3 regions of the Bacillus sp. D386 genome follow, and region 3 is predicted to be linked to each of the others. Evidence: riboswitches for the same ligand, from Rfam matches in the RefSeq annotation. Region 3 holds a riboswitch; each other region holds the start of a gene.

Region 1 (6,878 bases), 430 kb from region 3:
AAGCATTAATACTCTGGATTCCTGTACAGCATCAGCTTTAGTGGCACCATGTTCAATCTTACCGATACCATTAAAAATGGAGGATGCTTCATCCTTCATAACACCGTGCTTCAGGATATATCCATTTGAGTTTTTACCAAAATGAACAACTTTAGTTGTAAAGTTTTGAGTTTGTTTACCAGTACCAACCACTACTGTTTTAGTATCACCATATGAACCATTACCATGTAGGTTTGTAATATTCTCTGAAATAGTATTACCATCGTTCATTAAGCCCAATGCCCATTCCACTCGTCCATCATTTCCTACATATGCATTACGGTTTACATAGGTTTTCATATCTTTAGATAATGTATCAACTGCACCATATTTAACGACCGCATTGTTGCCGACGATAACCTCAGAAATGATATTTCCAATAGTCTCTTTGCCGTCAACCAATGAAATATAGTTTTCAACGTACGTTACGGAGCTGCTCTCTTCAGCAACAACAAGTACGTGATTATATAATTCAGTCTCAGCATTATCAATCATGAAGATAGCCTGGATGGGTTCTTCAATAACCACGTTGCGTGGGATATAAAGAAAAGCTCCACCATTAAAGAGTGCTGCATGTAAAGCTGTAAGCTTATTCGTTTTTACAGGAACACTTGTAGTCATGAAGTATTTTTGCAAAAGTTCAGGATGTTCTTTAGCAGCAGTCCTGATATCTGTAAAAATAACACCTTTATCTTTAAGTTCCTGAGATACTGTCAAATAAGCAGCTGTATTGTTTCGTTGTACATACAAACTTCTGTTCTCATCAGGATTGATCAGCTTTTTCACGTCTTCAGCAAGTTCATCAATAGATGTAAATGTCTCGCTTGTAACGGAGTTCACTTTCATATCCTCTAATTGCCATTTATCAATCTTCGTTTTATCAGGTCTCGGCATAGGTAGCTCAGCTGAGGCAGAAAGGGCGTCTAAACGGAAGCTTTCAAGCCAGGCAGGCTCACTATGTGCTTTTGAAAAAGATGATACAACATCTTTTTCGAGTAATGTAGTTTCGATTGTCATAACGATCCTCCTATTGCTTATGCTTCAATTCCTACTGTTTCGTCTTCAATACCTAATTCTTTTTTAATCCAGTCATATCCTTCTGCTTCTAAGCGTTGCGCTAGTTCTGCTCCACCGGATTTCACGATTTTACCTTGCATCATTACGTGAACATAATCTGGAGTAATGTAGTTCAATAAGCGTTGATAGTGAGTAATCATTAGGCAGCCAAAATCTTCGTTTCTCATTTGGTTGATTCCTTTGGAAACAACTTTCAGCGCATCAATATCTAAACCGGAGTCGATTTCATCAAGAATCGCAATGGCTGGTTGCAGCATTAATAATTGAAGGATTTCATTACGTTTCTTTTCACCGCCGGAAAAGCCTTCATTTAAATAACGTTGAGCCATATCTTGATCCATTTCTAATAGATCCATTTTTTTATCCATTTCTTTAATGAATTTCATTAAGGAAATTTCGTCTCCTTCTTCACGTTTACTGTTAATAGCAGAACGCATGAAGTCGGCATTAGTAACCCCAGTAATTTCACTTGGGTATTGCATTGCTAAAAATAGACCGGCACGAGCACGTTCGTCAACTTCCATTTCAAGAACATCTTCACCGTCCATTGTGATGGAACCACTTGTTACTTCATATTTTGGGTGACCCATGATAGCAGATGACAATGTAGATTTTCCTGTACCATTTGGCCCCATAATTGCATGGATTTCTCCACCTTTAACTTCAAGGTTTACCCCTTTAAGAATCTCTTTACCTTCTATTGAAACATGTAAATCTTTAATTGTAAGAACTGAACCAGCCATTCTTATACCTCCAATATATAGTCATCTAAAGTTTTAGATTATTTCTATTCTCAATTTATTCTCATTACAATCTTATAACAAATCAAATCTAGATTCAACTTTTTGAAACGAGAAAATTACATAAAATGGACATAATATTTTAACATAATACTTAGCTTTACTGACATTATAATGTTAATTTTCACGAAAGAAAAGAACCAGCATGATCTTTACCAACCACCCTGATTTTAAAGACGGCAGTAACATTTTTGCACTAATTGAAAACATAAAAACAGGTAGAAGGAGAAATTGATTTTTCTTCCGCTACCTGTTTTTATGATTATCACTTTTAGAAATATTCACTTTATCACTTGATTCATTTACCCATGTACTCTTCTATTCACATCATTTAAGATTTGATTACTCTTCATATAACTACGTTCACGCTTCTCTTCTACTTTCATACGCACTTCAAGATTCTGACTGTAAACTTCATAGCCAACTCCATGTGCCTGCCTCATCGCTTTTTCCATTTCATCTGTTACTCTAAGCTGTAACTGATTGTCAAAGATAATGAATCATTCCTTTCCATTTATTATAATAAGGGTATCACTTTGCAGAAGAACCCTCAAAGTCTATATACCACTCTGAGCACATCTTAAAAGTGATATTGCGTATTTCTTCTAGGAAATCCTTGATTATCCTGAAAAATAATACCAGAGAAGAAAATAATTCATTGGAAAAGCATCTTACAATTGCTTTTAAAACACCTATTATATAGATGAAAAAGGTGCAGCTAAATGAATAGCTGCACCTTCCTTTTCTATTATTTATTTGATGGGATAACGGACCCTTTGTAGTTTTCATTAATGAAATCCTGGATATCTTTAGAATGAAGAACTTCAACCAATGTTTTAATTTCTTCCTTATTCTTATCCTCAGATCTAACAGCAATAATGTTTACGTATGGATTATTATCAGCACTTTCCAATGCAATCGCATCCTCAGCTGGTACAAGATCCGCTTCAATGGCATAGTTGGAATTAATCAGTACTGCATCGCCTTCATCATTATTGTAAACCTGCGTAAGCATAGGTGCTTCAATATCCGTTTTAAACTTTAAATTCTTCGGATTTTCCGCAATATCATCCACAGTTGCTTTAGTTTTATCAATGCCTTCTTTTAGCTTTATTAAGCCTTCTGTTTCCAGCATAGATAACATACGCCCATGATCAGCTACTGAGCTGCTCATAATGATGCTTGCGCCTTTTGGTAGGTCATCCAGGCTGTCGTATTTTTTAGAATAAACACCAATCGGTTCAATATGGATTCCGCCTGCATTGGCGAAATCATACCCATTATCCTTCACTTGACTCTCAAAATAAGGGATGTGTTGGAAATAGTTAGCGTCAATTGAGCCATCTTCCAATGCTTTATTCGGCATTACATAGTCTGTAAATACTTCAACTTCAAGTTTAATACCTTTTTCTTCAAGAAGAGTTGCTGCTTCTTCCAATATTTCTGCATGTGGAACATTTGATGCGCCAATTTTAATCGTTTTTAGTTCTTTGTCCCCGGAATTGGATTCATCTCCTGATCCACCGCAGGCTGCCAATAATAGGGTTAATCCTAAAACAAGTATGAACGATAACTTTTTCACTTTGGTTTCCTCCCTAGCGCTTATCTAATTTTCTTGTTATAAAATCTCCAATAAATTGGAGAATAAACACAATAATCAATACTAAAATAGTAGCAACAATCGTGACATCTGTCTGTCCGCGGCTAAACCCTTCCAAATAGGCAAGGTTTCCAAGTCCGCCCGCACCAATCATACCTGCCATCGCTGTATAACCTACAAGCGCAATTGCCGTAACTGTGATACCAGAAACAAGTGCAGGCAGAGATTCAGGAATTAGCACCTTCCATATGATTGTAAAGGAAGTGGCCCCCATCGATCTTGCTGCTTCGATTACACCTTTATCAATTTCACGCAATCCAATCTCAACCATTCGCGCATAGAATGGAGCAGCACCTATAATTAAAGCTGGCAAAGCCGCATTGACACCGATAATACTTCCTACTAATGCCTTTGTGAAAGGAATTAACAACACGATTAGAATAATGAATGGAATGGAACGGAATATGTTAACGAAAGCACCTACAATTCCGTAAATCACTTTGTTTTCCCACATATTCCCCTTTGAGGTCAAGAATAATAGCAGACCCAATATAATTCCAAGGAAAAAAGTTGCGATTAATGAGACACCTGTCATATACAAGGTTTCCCATGTCTTTTCATAAATTCGTTCCCAAACTACATTTGGTAATAATGTTTCCATCATTCTGAAATCACCTCCACACCAATTTCCTGATTGTGGAGATAGTCAATCGCTTTCACCACTTCAGCAGCATCACCGTCTACATGAATAAATAACGTTCCATAGGACCCGTGCTGAGTCTGCGATATTTTACCCTGCAATATGTTTACATTGATTTTGTAAGAGCGGATAACCTCTGATAAAACAGGGGTTTCAGCTGATTCGCCAATAAAGGATAATTGTACAACTTTCCCCGTCGGATATTCAGCAAGCAAATGCTCAATCGTCTCTTTCGTTTCTTCTGGCTCAGTCACTTGCTGTACAAATCGTTTAGTAATCGGAGCATTTGGTTTTTTAAATACATCAAGTACTTTTCCGCTCTCGACCACTTTCCCCATCTCCATCACAGCAACGCGATGACAGATTTTACGAATAACATGCATTTCATGTGTAATTAATACGATTGTCAAGCCAAGTCTTTTATTTATATCAACGAGCAAATCCAAAATATCGTCTGTAGTCTGAGGATCAAGTGCTGATGTCGCCTCGTCACAAAGAAGAACCTGTGGATTGTTCGCTAATGCGCGCGCTATACCGACCCGCTGCTTCTGACCGCCGCTCAACTGAGATGGATAAGCATTTTCACGGCCATCTAATCCTACCAGACTTACAAGTTCCTTCACTCTTTCTTTACGTACCTTGCTTGGTACGCCCGCAATTTCTAAAGGAAACTCTATATTTTCGCTGACTGTCCTTGACCAGAGGAGATTAAAGTGTTGAAAAATCATACTTATTTCCATTCTGGCTTTTCTTAATTCAGCGCCTTTTATAGCAGCCATATCTTTGCCTGCCACCAAGACACTGCCTTCTGTTGGCTTCTCTAAACCGTTCAGCATTCTAATGAGGGTACTTTTTCCCGCACCGCTGTACCCAATAATTCCAAAGATCTCGCCTTTTTCAATAGATAATGAGACTTGATCCACTGCTTTGACAGCTGATGAACGTTTAAATGTTCCTGAGAAGGTCTTCGATACATCACGTAATGTAATCATGAAAAGTTCACCTGCTCTTTCTATCAACCTATAATTAAAGAATAACTTCAGTTAAACAAAAATGCCTTTCTGCGGAGGCAGAAAGGCATGATTTATTTATAACATGTTCCTTTCTCTCATCTCCCAGGATTTATTATCCTGTGTGAATTGGCACCTTTTCAATCATAAATGATTGCCGGTTGCCGGGCGTCAAAGGGCACTTCCCTCGGCCTCTCTTGATAAGAGTACTTAAACTATTCAATTAAATCTAACTGTCTGCTATCCTATCATGTTGAAGAAAGAACTGTCAACACCAAAGTCTGCATAGCATGTTCAATATTTATTTCACAACCACCTCAGTGGAAGCTATACCTGTTGCTTTTTCAATCGCAAGCTCCAATTCTTCAATTAGATCTTCTGCATGTTCAATTCCAACAGACAGTCTGATTAAATCCTCCTGTACACCTGATGCTTTTAATCCCTCTTCACTTAGTTGCTGATGAGTCGTGCTTGCCGGATGGATAATTAGGCTCTTTGCATCTCCCACATTGGCCACATGGGACCACAGTTCAACGGAATCAATCAGTTTTTTACCTGCCTCACGTCCACCCTTTATTCCAAAAACAACGACTGCTCCAGCACCTTTGGGTAAATATTTCTTCGTTTTTTCGTAATCAGGGTGATCTGAATCTCCTGGATACAAGACCCACGATACAGCCGGATGCTGTTTTAAATAGTCAACTATTAATCTCGTATTGGCTACATGCTCCTTCATCCTCACATGCAGAGTTTCCAATCCGAGAATAAATTGAAAGGCATTGTACGGGCTTAAGGAAGGACCTAAATCTCTCAACAGCTGAACTCTGGCCTTTACAATAAATGCTGCTGCACCAATTGCTTCACTGTAAATCAGATCATGATAGCTTGGATCGGGTTCAGTAAAGCCCGGAAATTTAGATGAATTCCAGTCAAACTTCCCTCCATCGACTATGACCCCGCCTAATGTGGTTCCATTTCCAAGCAGCCATTTCGTAGCTGAGTGTACGACGATATCCGCTCCAAACTCAATCGGACGGGATAAATAAGGAGTTGCAAATGTATTATCAATGATTAACGGAATTCCAGCTTCATGAGCAATTTCCGCCACCCGTTCAATATCAAGAACCTGCAGGCTTGGATTTCCAATCGTTTCTCCAAAAATAGCTTTGGTCTTTGATGTAATCGCTTCTCTAAAATTTTCAGTGTCACTTGGATCCACGAACCTTACGTTAATACCATACTTAGGGAGAGTATTGGCAAATAAATTGTAGGTTCCGCCGTATAGAGTGGACGCAGAAATAATTTCATCACCTGCTCCCGCAATATTTAGGATTGAGAGTGTTATAGCTGCAGCACCACTTGATACCGCTAAAGCTCCAATGCCACCTTCTAATTCTGCTATACGTTCTTCGAATACACTTGAAGTTGGATTATGGATTCTAGTATAAATATAGCCAGTTTCAGCTAATCCAAATAAATCCGCAGCATGATCTGTGTCTTTAAATAAATAAGCATTCGTCTGGTAAATCGGCACGCTTCTCGCTCCAGTTACCGAATCCTGCTGCAATCCTCCGTGTATACCTACTGTTTCAAACCGATACTTCTTTTCTTCATTTGCCATTCTACATCTCTCCATTTCATTTTAAATAGAG
Region 2 (6,878 bases), on a different contig from region 3:
CAGGAGTAGGATTATGAATACTTTCATTTTGATTTTCATGTTATTTAGTATCATTTCAATCATTTTGGTCCTATGGAGTCAATATCAGCCACTATCTATTTTGATTGTTATCTCTTTGATAGGCACTTTCCTGTATACAGGCTGGAAGGTCTATAACTCAAATTACTCCTTTGCTCATCAAATTAATAATATGATTGATAAGTCAGTAAGCTTAACAACTTCTATTACCAAAGATAATCGACCTGCAAAACCTCCTGCCAAAGATAAAGTACTTCTTGATGTGCCGATCGTTAAACAGCTGCCCGAGCTCCCAAGAGGATGTGAAGTAACCAGCCTGGCTATGCTTCTTCAATATTCCGGATTGGATGCTGATAAATTAAAACTTGCCCAGCAAATAAAAAAAAATCCAGCTAAAATAAAAAAAATAAATGGTGAAATCCATTACGGTGATCCTAATGATGGATTTATTGGAGATATGTATTCAACTAATAAACCTGGCCTCGGAGTGTATCATAAGCCTATAAAAAAACTTGCTGAGCATTATATGCCTGGCAAAATAATCGATTTTACCAATGGAGATTTCAACCAAATCAAAAAGTATCTCTCAACCAATCGGCCCGTCTGGGTTATCATAAATACAGCCTATGAAAAACTGGATCCATCCTATTTCCATACTTGGAAAACACCAAATGGGAAAATATCGATTACTTATAAGGAGCATTCTGTCGTAGTAACGGGATATGATCAGCATTATATTTATTTTAACGATCCCTTAACAGGAATTAAAAATAAAAAAGCACCCTCCGCTGATTTTGAAAAAGCGTGGGTGCAAATGGGAAAACAGGCTATAACCTATAAAGATTAATGGATTGGGTCACTTATCATATCCTTTTCAGCTAATGCCTGGAAAGGATATTTTTCTTCGACATATACAGAGTACCATATCATAAATACCAATACAGTCCATAGTTTACGGCTATTATCCGCTTTACCTGTAACATGATTATTGAACAGATTCATAATGACTTGCTTATCCAGCAAATGATCTGTTTGGCTTTCTTTTATTATTGTAATCGCCCATTCATACATTTCATTTTTTAACCAATGACGGATAGGGACTGGAAAACCAAGTTTCTTACGATTTAATACATGGTCAGGAATGATTCCCTCTGCAGCTTTTCTAAGTATATATTTGGTCGTTCCATGAGCAGTTTTTAAATCAGTTGGAATTCCGGATGCCACCTCAAATACTTTTTTATCAAGGAATGGCACTCGAAGCTCAAGAGAATGTGCCATCGTCATCTTATCAGCTTTTACTAATATATCTCCGCGCAGCCATGTATGAATATCAATATACTGCATTCTGCTCACATCATCATATTCGGGTGTTTCTGCGTAGAACGGATGTGTTATCGTAGTATAATCCAGCTTTGATTTATATAATTTGAATAATTGCCCCTTCTCTTCCTCCATAAACATCTTGGCATTTCCAAGATAGCGTTCTTCAATCGGCGTACAGCCGCGCTCTATAAAACTTTTGCCTTTTACCCCTTCAGGCATCATGGCAGCAATTCTTTTTAGCGCTCTTTTCATAAGTACAGGAATTTTATTAAACATGGCTAAGGATTGAGGCTCACGGTAAATATTGTATCCTCCGAATAATTCATCCGCTCCTTCACCTGACAGAACAACCGTTACATGCTTTTGCGCTTCCCTTGCCACGAAATATAAAGGAACACAAGCGGGGTCTGCCAACGGGTCATCCATATGCCACATAATTTTCGGCAGTTCCCTCATATATTCCTGCGGCGATATAATATAGCTGATATTCTCTACCCCAAGCTTGTCAGCTGTTTCTTTAGCTACATCAATTTCACTGAAACCATTCTGTTCAAATCCAACTGAGAATGTTTTAATTCCAGGATGAAATTCTTTAGCTATGGATGCGATGATTGTAGAATCAATTCCACCTGAAAGAAATGAACCAACGGGTACATCACTGCGCATATGCATGCTGATACTGTCATACATCACATCTTGAATTTCTTTAATCCAATCTGGTTCACTGCGCAGAATAGGTTTAAATTCCGCTTTCCAATATTGGCGGATTTCCATAGGTTCTCCAATTTTCTTTGTAAAGCAATGTCCAGGCAATAATTTTTTCACATACTTTGTCATCGTTGCTGGTTCTGGAGTAAATTGAAAGGTAAGATAATGCTGCAGAGACACATGATCCAATTCTTGTTTTTCTATAGCGTGTATAATACTTTTCTTTTCAGAAGCAAAATAGGTCTTATCCCCATCTTCCTTATAAAAAAATGGTTTAATCCCAAATGGATCACGGGCACCAAAAATAGATTTCTCCTGTTTATCCCAAATCACGAACCCAAACATCCCACGAAGCATTTCAACTGCCTTTTCCCCATATTGAACAAATGCCGCCAGGATTACTTCAGTATCTGAATTTGTAGAAAACGCCATGCCTTCCTTTTCCAGCACTACTTTCAATTCCAAGTAGTTGTATATTTCTCCGTTAAAAACAATCCAATAGCGTTCATTTTCATACGTTAAGGGCTGATGTCCACATTCAATATCAATGATGCTTAGTCTTCTGAAACCAAGCTGGATATGTTCATCTATATAATACCCCTCGTCATCCGGCCCTCTATGCGTAATCAAGTCATTCATACTTTTAATTAGTTCTGAATCCTGATTCGCTTGTTGGTGATCATGCATACATCCTACAAATCCACACATTATTATTCACTCACTACCTTTACTTTCGACTGTTTTTCATTTAAAAATATCAAAGAATTAGATTTTAGATATGAGCTAGGGTCCCGACAAAATACGATCCATTATACCCGATTTCATAGTTTCCTAATATTATCATATTTAGACAAAAAAAGAAAGAGGGTTTATCCCTCTTTCTTGAAATGTTTATGCTGTTTATCTTAGATGTTAGCTTCCGTACGCAGTACTTCTACTTTATCAGTTTTCTCCCAAGGAAGATCTAAATCATTACGTCCAAAATGTCCGTAAGCTGCTGTTTGTTTATAAATCGGACGTCTTAAATCAAGCATTTTTATGATTCCTGCAGGGCGCAGATCAAAGTTAGCACGTACTAATTCAATTAATTTTTCCTCTTCAATTTTACCTGTACCGAACGTATCAATGGATATAGATACTGGCTGAGCTACACCAATCGCGTAAGCCAGCTGAACTTCTGCTTTATCTGCAAGACCTGCTGCTACAATATTTTTAGCTACATATCTGGCTGCATAGGCAGCAGAACGGTCTACTTTTGTAGCATCTTTACCAGAGAATGCTCCACCACCGTGACGTGCGTATCCACCATACGTGTCAACAATGATTTTACGGCCAGTCAAGCCTGCATCCCCTTGTGGACCTCCAATAACAAAACGGCCCGTTGGGTTAATAAAATATTTAGTTTGTTCATCAATAAGGTGAGCAGGAACAACCGGTTTAATTACTTGTTCTTTTAAGTCTTTCTTAATTTGATCCAGTGTTGTTTCCGCGTCATGCTGAGTAGAGATTACGATGGTATCAATTCTTACCGGATTTTTATTTTCATCATATTCCACTGTGACTTGTGTTTTTCCATCAGGGCGCAAGTATGGAAGAACTTCTTGTTTACGAACCTCAGCCAGCTTTCTAGATAATTGGTGAGCAAGAGAAATAGGAAGAGGCATTAATTCTTCTGTTTCGTTGCAGGCAAAACCGAACATTAGACCCTGATCTCCCGCCCCAATTGCTTCAATCTCTTCATCTGACATCGTGCCTTCTCTTGATTCCAAAGCTTGGTCTACACCTTGGGCGATATCTGCAGATTGTTCATCAATAGAGGTTAAGACAGCGCATGTTTCTGCATCGAAACCATATTTTGCACGTGTATAACCAATCCCTTTGATTGTGTCACGTACAATTTTTGGAATATCCACATACGTAGAAGTAGTGATTTCTCCCGCTACTAAAACTAATCCAGTGGTAACAGATGTTTCGCAGGCTACCCTTGCATTTGGATCCTTTGCTAATATTTCATCCAAAATGGCATCAGAAACCTGATCGCAAATTTTATCCGGATGACCTTCTGTTACAGATTCTGATGTAAACAAATGTCTCTTATTAGACATGTATATTTCCTCCTTCAGTTTCCCTGTTTATGGCTACTCATTATCTTTAATTATCTCCTGATTATACGAAAAAAGACCCTTCCCCTTTATAAAGAAAAGAGGAAAGGTCTGAGTCTCAGAAATCTGCCTTTCACTCTCATCGTTCAAGGCATTATAACCTTGCATCAAGTTAGCACCTTTGCGTGATTTCCATTAAAAGGAATCAAACTGCAGGTTGCCCCGGCTTCATAGAGCTCGTCTCTCCACCGAGTCTTGATAAGAGTATCCATATCAAATGTATATAATATCTTATCCATCATTTTCTGTCAATAAATAAACAGGAATATATTGTTAAGATAAAACTTTAGCTTCATCCTTTTTCTAAAAGAAGTACAGTCAGAACTTAAAATTCGCATTTCAATTATGATATTGATATAATTAATTTACGAATATTCAAATAAATATACTTTATTATTTATCCATCAATATTGACTAATATTCCTATTCTTTCACCAATGAAAACAATAATAATTATTCTTATATACTATATTAAACCATATTTTTGAAAATTAACACAATTAGTATGGATAAATCGATTAAATGTGTTATACTATTTTCCATATAATATGCTTACCAAAATTCTGGAAAAGGATGATACCTTATGAACAGTGTAGGAGTTTCCAATGAATTGAAACAATTACTTACTCATGATAATATTCACATTCAGCTTTCAGTGCCACAATTAGTTGAAAAAGTATTAACCAGAAAAGAGGGCATCCTCACATCTACTGGAGCGATTAAAGCCGAAACAGGTAAATATACCGGCAGATCTCCAAAGGATAAATATATTGTAGAGGAAGCTGCCACTAAAGATAAAATAGCCTGGGGAAGCGTCAATCAAGCAATATCTGAAGACGCATTCTCTAAATTATATGATAAAGTTATCGATTACCTCGAAAAACGAGATGAATTATTTGTATTTAATGGGTTTGCTGGGGCTGCAACAGACTACCGCCTTCCTATACAAGTAATCAATGAATATGCCTGGCACAATTTATTTGTACATCAGCTGTTTATCCGCCCCACTAAAGAAGAGCTTGAAAATCATTCTCCTGAGTTTACTATTATCTCAGCACCAGGTTTTAAAGCAAACCCTCTCGTGGACGGTACACAATCTGAGACGTTTATCATCATTTCTTTTGAGAAAAAAGTCGTCTTAATTGGAGGCACCGAGTATGCAGGTGAAATGAAAAAATCCATTTTCTCAATCATGAATTACCTGTTGCCTGAGAAAAATGTGTTCTCTATGCATTGTTCAGCAAATGTAGGTTTCGAGGGAGATGTAGCTCTTTTCTTTGGCCTATCCGGCACTGGAAAGACTACTTTATCAGCCGATCCAAATCGCCGCCTTATAGGTGATGACGAACATGGCTGGTCTCCTGATGGTGTATTTAATATTGAAGGCGGCTGTTACGCAAAATGCATCAATCTCACACAGGAAAAAGAGCCTCAAATTTTTAATGCCATACGCTTTGGTTCTGTACTAGAGAATGTGGTTGTAGATGAAGATACGAGAATTGCTGACTATGATAATGGAATGTTAACTGAAAATACCCGGGCAGCTTACCCTATCGAAGCCATGCAGAACATCGTCACACCTAGTATAGCGGGCCATCCCAATACAATCATCTTTTTAACTGCTGATGCTTTTGGTGTTCTGCCTCCAATCAGCAAGTTAACCAAAGAACAGGCAATGTATCATTTTCTAAGCGGTTATACGAGTAAATTGGCAGGAACTGAACTCGGAATCACTTCACCACAGGCTACGTTTTCTACCTGCTTCGGTTCACCATTCTTACCATTGCATCCAACTAAATATGCTGAGATGCTTGGCAAAAATATTGAGGAACATCAAGTTCAGGTATATCTGGTTAATACCGGTTGGACTGGAGGAGAGTATGGGACAGGTAGCCGCATGAAGCTTTCTTATACACGATTGATGATTCAAGCTGCATTGGAAGGAGAACTAGCCAATATCGAAACGGTACAAGACAGAATATTTGGCTTAGCGATTCCTTTACACGTACCTGGAGTACCTGATGAAGTTTTACAGCCGCAGAAAACGTGGAAAGATCCAGAAGCCTATTATGAAAAGGCGAATGAGCTTGCACATAAATTCAGAGAAAATTTCAAGGAATTTAAAAATATCAGTTCTGAAATTGAATCTAAAGGTGGACCAATTACCTTTTAAAGAACTAGCGGTGTCTTAGGAAGCCAAAAAGAAATGGCTTTCCTGAGGCACTATTTTATTTGTCTAAATTTAAAAACAAACCCACCGCCCAATGTAATTCTGGATGAAGGTTTGTTTTCTTTAGTTTCTATTCAATTTAGTTACTGGAATTTAAAGAAATCAACTCATATGTAATGGTTGTGCAGTTATTTTCCCATTCCACTTTTTTTATCCGTGCCGTTCCTCTCGATTCTCCATCCAGAGTTTTTCGGATATCAATCGGAATTTCAATTGGATATAGGCGGTATCCTTCTTTTTTTAGGACGAATAGATTTTCCTCAACCCTTTTTTCATTAGCCTTTGTCACTATAAGAGTATTCAATTCCATTGGCATACCCAATTCTCTCACTCCCCTGCTTCATTTATTTATTTCAATGGTATCATTTGAAGCGGCTTCTTTCATCCATTTCGTTAAATCCGTGACGATTTGCCGATTTATTCTAGGAGGTAGATAA
Region 3 (6,878 bases):
CTCCTGTTAACCAACTGGCTTCACCGTAAAAATTATAGATGATGGGCATTTCTCCTTCCCATTTCTTTTCTATAAACTTCTTCTCGATAATTTGCAGGGCACCCTGTGAATCCATGTAGGATTCCTCCATATTACCTGTATAATAGACAGCTTTACCTGTCCTGGAATTTGTGAGCGCATAGCCGAGCATAGAATCGACGCCTTCTTTAGGACTCGTGAAATCAGTGAAATAATACATATCTCCATTTTCATCAAAGATCGGACTTACATTCGCTTCGGTACCCTCATCAGAAGGCAGTTTAACATCTGATTTTCCAAATAGGCTGTTCCAATAGCCATGAATATAATTTCCGAAGTAGCTGTTTTGTGTACTGACAACTTCTGGTGCAACGGCACCATCAATAAATTCGGGCGCTTCAGAAAGGGAATAAGAGTTGGACTTCCCAGTTTTGGCATCCATCACCACAACACCTTTTACCTTAAAGCCATTTCTGGCAGAGACAAAATCACCATAAGAGCGAATATAAAATGGCGTGCCATTATCATCTACTTCAAGCTGTGAATCCCCATAGAATATGTAGGATGGATACTGTAGACGAATACGGCGCTCTGTTTCTTTATTGAAGAATGCAGAAGGAGTGTAGATCATTTCTGCATCAACAAATTTTGGGTTGGCTGATGAATCTGTAGCACTCAATATAAAGTAACCAGGAGTTTCTTTCCCTTTCAGCCATTTGAAGAATCCTGAAAATTCGACTGGAGCAATATAAACATACTCACCATCTACTTTTTGGATTTGTAAATTCCCTAATTCGTAGTAGCTCGTATTTGGTACCTGGCCAAATGCTTTTTTCATTTTATTGCGCGCGTATTGAGGAGGCACGCTGGCCGGCTTTTTATTTTCATCAAATGTTTGAATTTCTTCTTTGATGTCCATTTTAGCTATAGTATACTTTTCATCGGCATTGAACAGAAATGCCGTTAAAAAATAGAGACCGACAAGCAAACTACCTGCAAATAAAATACCCTTAATGGTTCTCTCCATACCCGTAGCAAGCATTGAACCCAGCAAGGTTAGTATGATGACAAAAATCCAAAGAGAAGAGATAGTTTGATCCAATAGGGTGAAGTAATAAAATAAAAATGCTCCAATCGTGATTAATGCAGCTAAGCTGACAAAAACAAGCAGTTTTGTTTTCCCCTTCATATGGATACGTAATTTTTCATTATTTTTGAATGGCACAAGAATAAGTGCCGATATAATCCCAATGATAATGGAATAGATGAAGATATTTCCCACAAAGTACCCCTCCTTATTTTTTCTATAATTTACCTTAATATCCTATACGAATAACTGACCAAAATGATTCATGAATTGGAAATATTCATGAATTTTAGTTGCTGTAACTTGATTTAGGATATTCTTTATTATAAATCAAAAATATTTTAAATATTATAAATTATTATTGACATTGCTAAACAAGATAGGATATAGTTGGAAACATCAAATTTAATTGAATAGCAAGCGATTCTTATCGAGAGAAGTGGAGGGATTTGGCCCTATGATACTTCGGCAGCGGATTTTTACTATGGTAAAAATACTGTGCTAATTCCAACAAACATCTGTTTGAGAGATAAGAGGAAGCTTTAAGCGAACATATTTCTACTTGTCTTTTTATGTATATGTTCATACAAAGCCTCTTCTGTCTAATGACAGAAGGGGCTTTTTGCATTTCGAATTTTTTAGGCCTGGAGGAGAGAACATGATTGAGTTTCGAAACATAAAAAAGTCATATCAAGCAAATGGTCAAAGCGTAGATGCTCTGAGAGGCGTTCATTTAACGGTTGAAAAAGGGGATATTTTTGGAGTGGTAGGATACAGCGGGGCCGGGAAAAGTACACTTTTGCGTTTAGTTAATATGCTTGAACGGCCTACTGAGGGGGAGGTCCTTGTGAATGGTAAATCGTTTGCCAGTCTCAAAGCAAAGGAATTAAGGGCAGAGAAAAAGAAAATCGGGATGATCTTTCAACATTTCAATTTACTTCAATCTAAGACGGTATTTGATAATGTAGCGATTCCATTGATACTATCCGGCGTTCGTAAATTAACGATTCAAAATAGAGTTCGAGAATTACTGGAGTTCGTGGGGTTATCAGCTAAGGGTCGAAGTTACCCGGATGAATTGTCAGGGGGACAGAAGCAGAGGGTTGGAATTGCGAGAGCTCTGGCCACGAATCCATCTATCCTGCTATGTGACGAAGCTACATCGGCATTGGATCCGCAGACGACCAGGGATGTTTTAGAGCTATTGAAAAAAATAAACCGAGAATACAATATAACAATTTTGCTTATTACACATGAAATGTCGGTGATTAAAGAGATATGCAATAAGGTCGCTGTCATGGAAAATGGGAGGGTTGTTGAGCAGGGTCCTGTTCTTGATATTTTTTCCAAGCCAACCACTGAGGTTGCCAAGCGGTTTGTTAGAACAGTCATTCACGACGAGATTCCGCAGAGCTTTTTGAAATCCTTAAAGGAGAATAAACCAGCAGTTTGGAAACTTAATTTTTTGGGATCTTCGTCTGGCAAGCATCTACTTTCAACAGTGGCGAAAAGTTTTGATGTCCATTTAAGTGTTCTTTCTGCCAATATTTCTGAAATACAGGAAACCCCTTTTGGAAATTTAATCGTTGAGGTCATCGGTGAAACAGAAGAAATAAAGAAGGCGATCCAATACATAGAGAGTGAGGATGTGCTCTTGCAGGAGGTTAAGCTATCATGAATGAACAGTTTTTAGGAATGGAAATTACACTTGAACAGTTACTGATTGGATTCAGTGACACACTCTATATGGTTTTCTTCTCCTTACTATTCGCGGCCGTGATTGGATTGCCTTTAGGGATTTTACTCGTCATAACGAGAAAGGGTCACATTCTGGAGAATAAGTGGGTGTTTAATATATTGAACCCAATCATTAATATTTTACGCTCGGTTCCCTTCATTATTTTATTGGTGGCTTTGATTCCATTTACACGATTGGTTGTTGGATCGGCGATTGGAACGAATGCCGCCATTGTACCGCTTGTATTTTATGCAGGTCCTTATATTGCCAGATTGGTTGAAAATTCATTATTGGAAGTTGATAAGGGAATTATTGAAGCAGCTCAGTCAATGGGCGCTACTGAATGGCAGATCATTTTTCGGTTTTTAATACCAGAGGGACTTAGCTCTCTTGTTTTAACCTTTACAACAGCAACTATTGGGCTGGTTGGAGCCTCAGCAATGGCAGGGGCAGTAGGAGCTGGAGGAGTTGGAGATCTTGCCCTCACCTATGGTTATCAGAGGTTTGACACTAACACCATGATTGTAACCGTTGCGGCACTGGTAATCATTGTACAGCTTTTACAATCCATAGGTAATACGCTGGCTAGAAAAATAAGAAGACGATAAAGAAGGAGATGGAAAAAATGAAAAAACTTTTTCTTACTATTTTAATAATTGCATGTACTGTCGTAACAGCAGCATGTGGAAGCGATTCGAAAGGCAGTGCAAAAGAGGGCAGCTCTACCATTAAGGTTGGAGTAAGCAGCGGAGACACAAGAATATGGGATTATATTGCTGAACTCGCTAAGGAGAAGGGGCTCAATATAGAGCTTGTAAAGTTCAGTGATTATATTTTGCCGAATACAGCTCTAAATGATGGTGAAGTGGACGCTAATGCATTCCAAACAATCTCTTATTTTGAAGAACAAGTGGCGGAAAGAAAATTAGATCTTGAGCCACTAAGCTCTACTGTTATTGCACCAATGGGAATCTACTCAAATAAGCATAAGGATTTAAAGGAATTGCCTGATGGGGCTAAAATTGCTGTCCCTAATGAAGGTACAAATCTTGGCCGGGCGCTACTTCTTTTGCAGGAGGCTGGCTTCATTACACTAACAGATAATTTTGATGGAATAGGCTCTTTGGAAAAAATTAAATCAAATCAAAAAAATATTAAACTCGAACTGGTAGCTGCCGGGAATACACCGCGTTTTCTTGAAGATGTAGATGCATCTATTATAAACAATAACTTTGCGGTTGAGGCAGGATTGACATTAAAGGATGCCTTGTTCCATGAAAGTGCAACGGCCAAACCATACATTAATATTATCGCTATAAAAAAAGGGGATAAAGACCGCGCTGAGCTAAAAAAACTGGCAGACATCTATCATTCCGAGGAAGTGGAGGATTTTATCCTTAAAACATTTAAAGGAAATACCATTCCGGCTTTTGTTTCAATAGAAGAATTGGTTAATTATCAGGATGCCTGGACCAGCCCGGCAGTCGATCAATGAATTACTTCGGATACTAACATAGGTATAAGATTATTAGAGAGATTGGAGGCAGAGCAATGATTAAAAACGAAGGTCGCATTTTTCATAAAGATATTATCAATGAATATATAGATCAGCAGAAAAACAAATATATAAATATAAGCCACCAAATTCATGAAAATCCAGAAATAGGGAATGAAGAATTCTTTGCATCTGAAACACTGACCAAGGTATTAATCGATGCTGGCTTTGAGGTAACAAATGATATTGCTGGCCATAAAACTGGATTTTTAGCGAGGAAATCATCCTCAAAGCCGGGGCCTACGATAGCTTTTCTTGCCGAGTATGATGCGCTTCCTGGCCTTGGCCATGCATGCGGCCATAATATCATTGGCATCACCAGCGTAGCGGCTGGAATTTCGCTTGGTTTAGTACTCGAGGAAATAGGGGGAACGGTACTTGTTTACGGTACCCCGGCAGAAGAAGGGGGTCAAAATGGAAGTGCGAAGGGCAGTTATGTAAAGCATCAATTGTTTGACGGTGTGGATGCAGCTATTATCATTCATCCTTCTGGTCAAACGAGAACAACTCAGCCTTTCTTGGCTGTTAATCCCCTTGACTTTCATTTTTATGGGAAACCGGCGCATGCTGCGGCAGCACCAGAGGAAGGGATTAATGCACTTGATGCGGTCATCCAGTTATTTAATGGGATTGGCGCATTGAGACAGCAGCTGCCGACAGATATAAGGGTTCATGGCATTATTCCAAATGGAGGAGATGCACCTAATATCATTCCTGATTATGCCTCTGCAAGATTCTATATTAGAGCTTCAACTTGGAAAAGTTGTGAGGAAATATCGGAAAGGATTATTCAGATTGCCAAAGGTGCGGCGTTGGCAACCGGAGCCGATGTAAAAATAGAAAGATTTCAAAATGAAGTTCATGATTTCGTTCTGAACACGGCTCTTGATGAGGTACTTCGAGAAGAACTGGCAGCTCTAGGTGAGGAGGTTGTACAGGGTACGCGGAATGCATCCGGTTCAACAGATGCAGGAAATGTAAGCCATGTTGTTCCGACAGCGCATCCTTATATCAAAATTGGTCCGAATGATCTAATTGCCCACACAAAAGAATTTAGAGAGTGTGCTATATCAGAACTTGGAGACCAAGCCGTCATTACTGGTGCAAAAGCCTTGGCCAATACAGGTTATCGCCTTCTGACAAATCAGTCGTTACTGCAGAGGATTAAGGATGAATTCCTTAAAGCTAAAACAAGTGATATTTAAACAAGCCTAAATATCGACTTGCGACAATATAAATTGAGTATCCACTGCCCTGTTCTTCTTTTAGTATTTTTAACTCATAAAGAAATTAAGTACCACATAATTCTAAATAAGGTGAAATTAGTGTATGTGTATTTCTAATTACCAATCGTGAGAAACAGGGGAGTGGATCATGGATGGCGATACTCATTACAGGTGGTGCTGGTTATATAGGCAGCCATGCGGCAGTTGAATTCTTAAAAGCGAATTATGATATTGTGGTGCTGGATAATTTCTCTAACAGTCATGTGGAAGCAATTGAAAGAGTGAAAGAGTTAGCTGGTAGGAACTTTCCTTTCTATAATATAGATTTAGTAGATAAGGAAGCTGTTGACCAATTGTTTGCAAAATATGATTTTGATTCAGTTGTCCATTTTGCCGGTTTAAAAGCAGTTGGTGAGTCCATTTCGATGCCTCTGAAATATTATGAAAATAATGTGACGGGTACCATCAGACTATGTGAAGTTATGGCGAAGCATCAGGTGAAGAAGCTGGTATTCAGCTCTTCTGCCACTGTATATGGTATGCCGGATCGGGTACCGATTGATGAGTCCTTTCCATTATCAGCAACCAATCCATATGGCCGTTCAAAATTAATGATAGAGGAAATCCTGTGTGACTTGCATGTTTCCGATCCAGAATGGAGTATCGCCTTGCTGAGGTACTTCAATCCTATAGGAGCTCATGAATCAGGAAGAATCGGTGAGAATCCAAGTGGTATTCCCAATAATTTAATGCCATATATCACACAGGTTGCCATTGGAAAAAGAGATAAATTATCCGTTTTTGGCAGCGATTATGAAACTCATGATGGTACCGGTGTTCGCGACTATATCCATGTAGTCGATTTAGTGAAGGGCCATTTGAAGGCATTGGAATATCTGCAGGGTAGATCTGGAGTAGAAGCATTTAATCTTGGAACAGGAAACGGATATAGTGTCCTGGACCTGGTGTATGCTTTCGCAAGTGTTAGCGGAAGGAAAATCCCTTACGAATTAGTGGAACGGAGGCCCGGTGATGTGGCTGTTAGTTACGCTGATTCCGTAAAGGCCGCAAAGGTACTGGTCTGGAAAGCAGAAAAGAGTCTGAAGGATATGTGCGCAGATTCATGGAAATGGCAAAGGCAAAATCCGAATGGTTATGATCAGACAATTATAAATTCTTAGTGGAGAATTGGATGATGGAGTTGATGATTAAGCCCGATTCCATTTTCATTTACATATTGGGTAAACAGATAGC

The links. Region 3 has a riboswitch for S-adenosylmethionine ahead of FHY45_RS12440 (methionine ABC transporter ATP-binding protein). Riboswitches for the same ligand answer to the same signal wherever they lie in the genome.
Region 1: another riboswitch for S-adenosylmethionine. It lies ahead of FHY45_RS14425 (methionine ABC transporter ATP-binding protein); the one in region 3 lies ahead of FHY45_RS12440 (methionine ABC transporter ATP-binding protein).
Region 2: another riboswitch for S-adenosylmethionine. It lies ahead of metK (methionine adenosyltransferase); the one in region 3 lies ahead of FHY45_RS12440 (methionine ABC transporter ATP-binding protein).

Annotation. Positions count from the first base shown of each region.
Region 1 is NZ_VEMV01000004.1:511,919-518,796, reverse strand. Features, by position in the region: gene sufD (Fe-S cluster assembly protein SufD) at 1-1,056, opposite strand, end outside; gene sufC (Fe-S cluster assembly ATPase SufC) at 1,074-1,859, opposite strand; gene FHY45_RS20605 (YuzK family famiily protein) at 2,219-2,371, opposite strand; gene FHY45_RS14435 (MetQ/NlpA family ABC transporter substrate-binding protein) at 2,665-3,498, opposite strand; gene FHY45_RS14430 (methionine ABC transporter permease) at 3,512-4,180, opposite strand; gene FHY45_RS14425 (methionine ABC transporter ATP-binding protein) at 4,177-5,208, opposite strand; SAM riboswitch class I at 5,322-5,433, opposite strand; gene FHY45_RS14420 (O-acetylhomoserine aminocarboxypropyltransferase/cysteine synthase family protein) at 5,528-6,847, opposite strand.
Region 2 is NZ_VEMV01000007.1:27,862-34,739, reverse strand. Features, by position in the region: gene FHY45_RS18920 (C39 family peptidase) at 14-865, shown strand; gene asnB (asparagine synthase (glutamine-hydrolyzing)) at 862-2,757, opposite strand; gene metK (methionine adenosyltransferase) at 2,955-4,154, opposite strand; SAM riboswitch class I at 4,288-4,416, opposite strand; gene pckA (phosphoenolpyruvate carboxykinase (ATP)) at 4,795-6,384, shown strand; gene FHY45_RS18900 (DUF2584 domain-containing protein) at 6,521-6,763, opposite strand; gene FHY45_RS18895 (alpha/beta hydrolase family protein) at 6,782-6,878, opposite strand, start outside.
Region 3 is NZ_VEMV01000004.1:77,219-84,096, forward strand. Features, by position in the region: gene FHY45_RS12435 (YrzE family protein) at 1-1,300, opposite strand, end outside; SAM riboswitch class I at 1,530-1,641, shown strand; gene FHY45_RS12440 (methionine ABC transporter ATP-binding protein) at 1,764-2,783, shown strand; gene FHY45_RS12445 (methionine ABC transporter permease) at 2,801-3,451, shown strand; gene FHY45_RS12450 (MetQ/NlpA family ABC transporter substrate-binding protein) at 3,469-4,338, shown strand; gene FHY45_RS12455 (M20 family metallopeptidase) at 4,395-5,603, shown strand; gene galE (UDP-glucose 4-epimerase GalE) at 5,777-6,805, shown strand.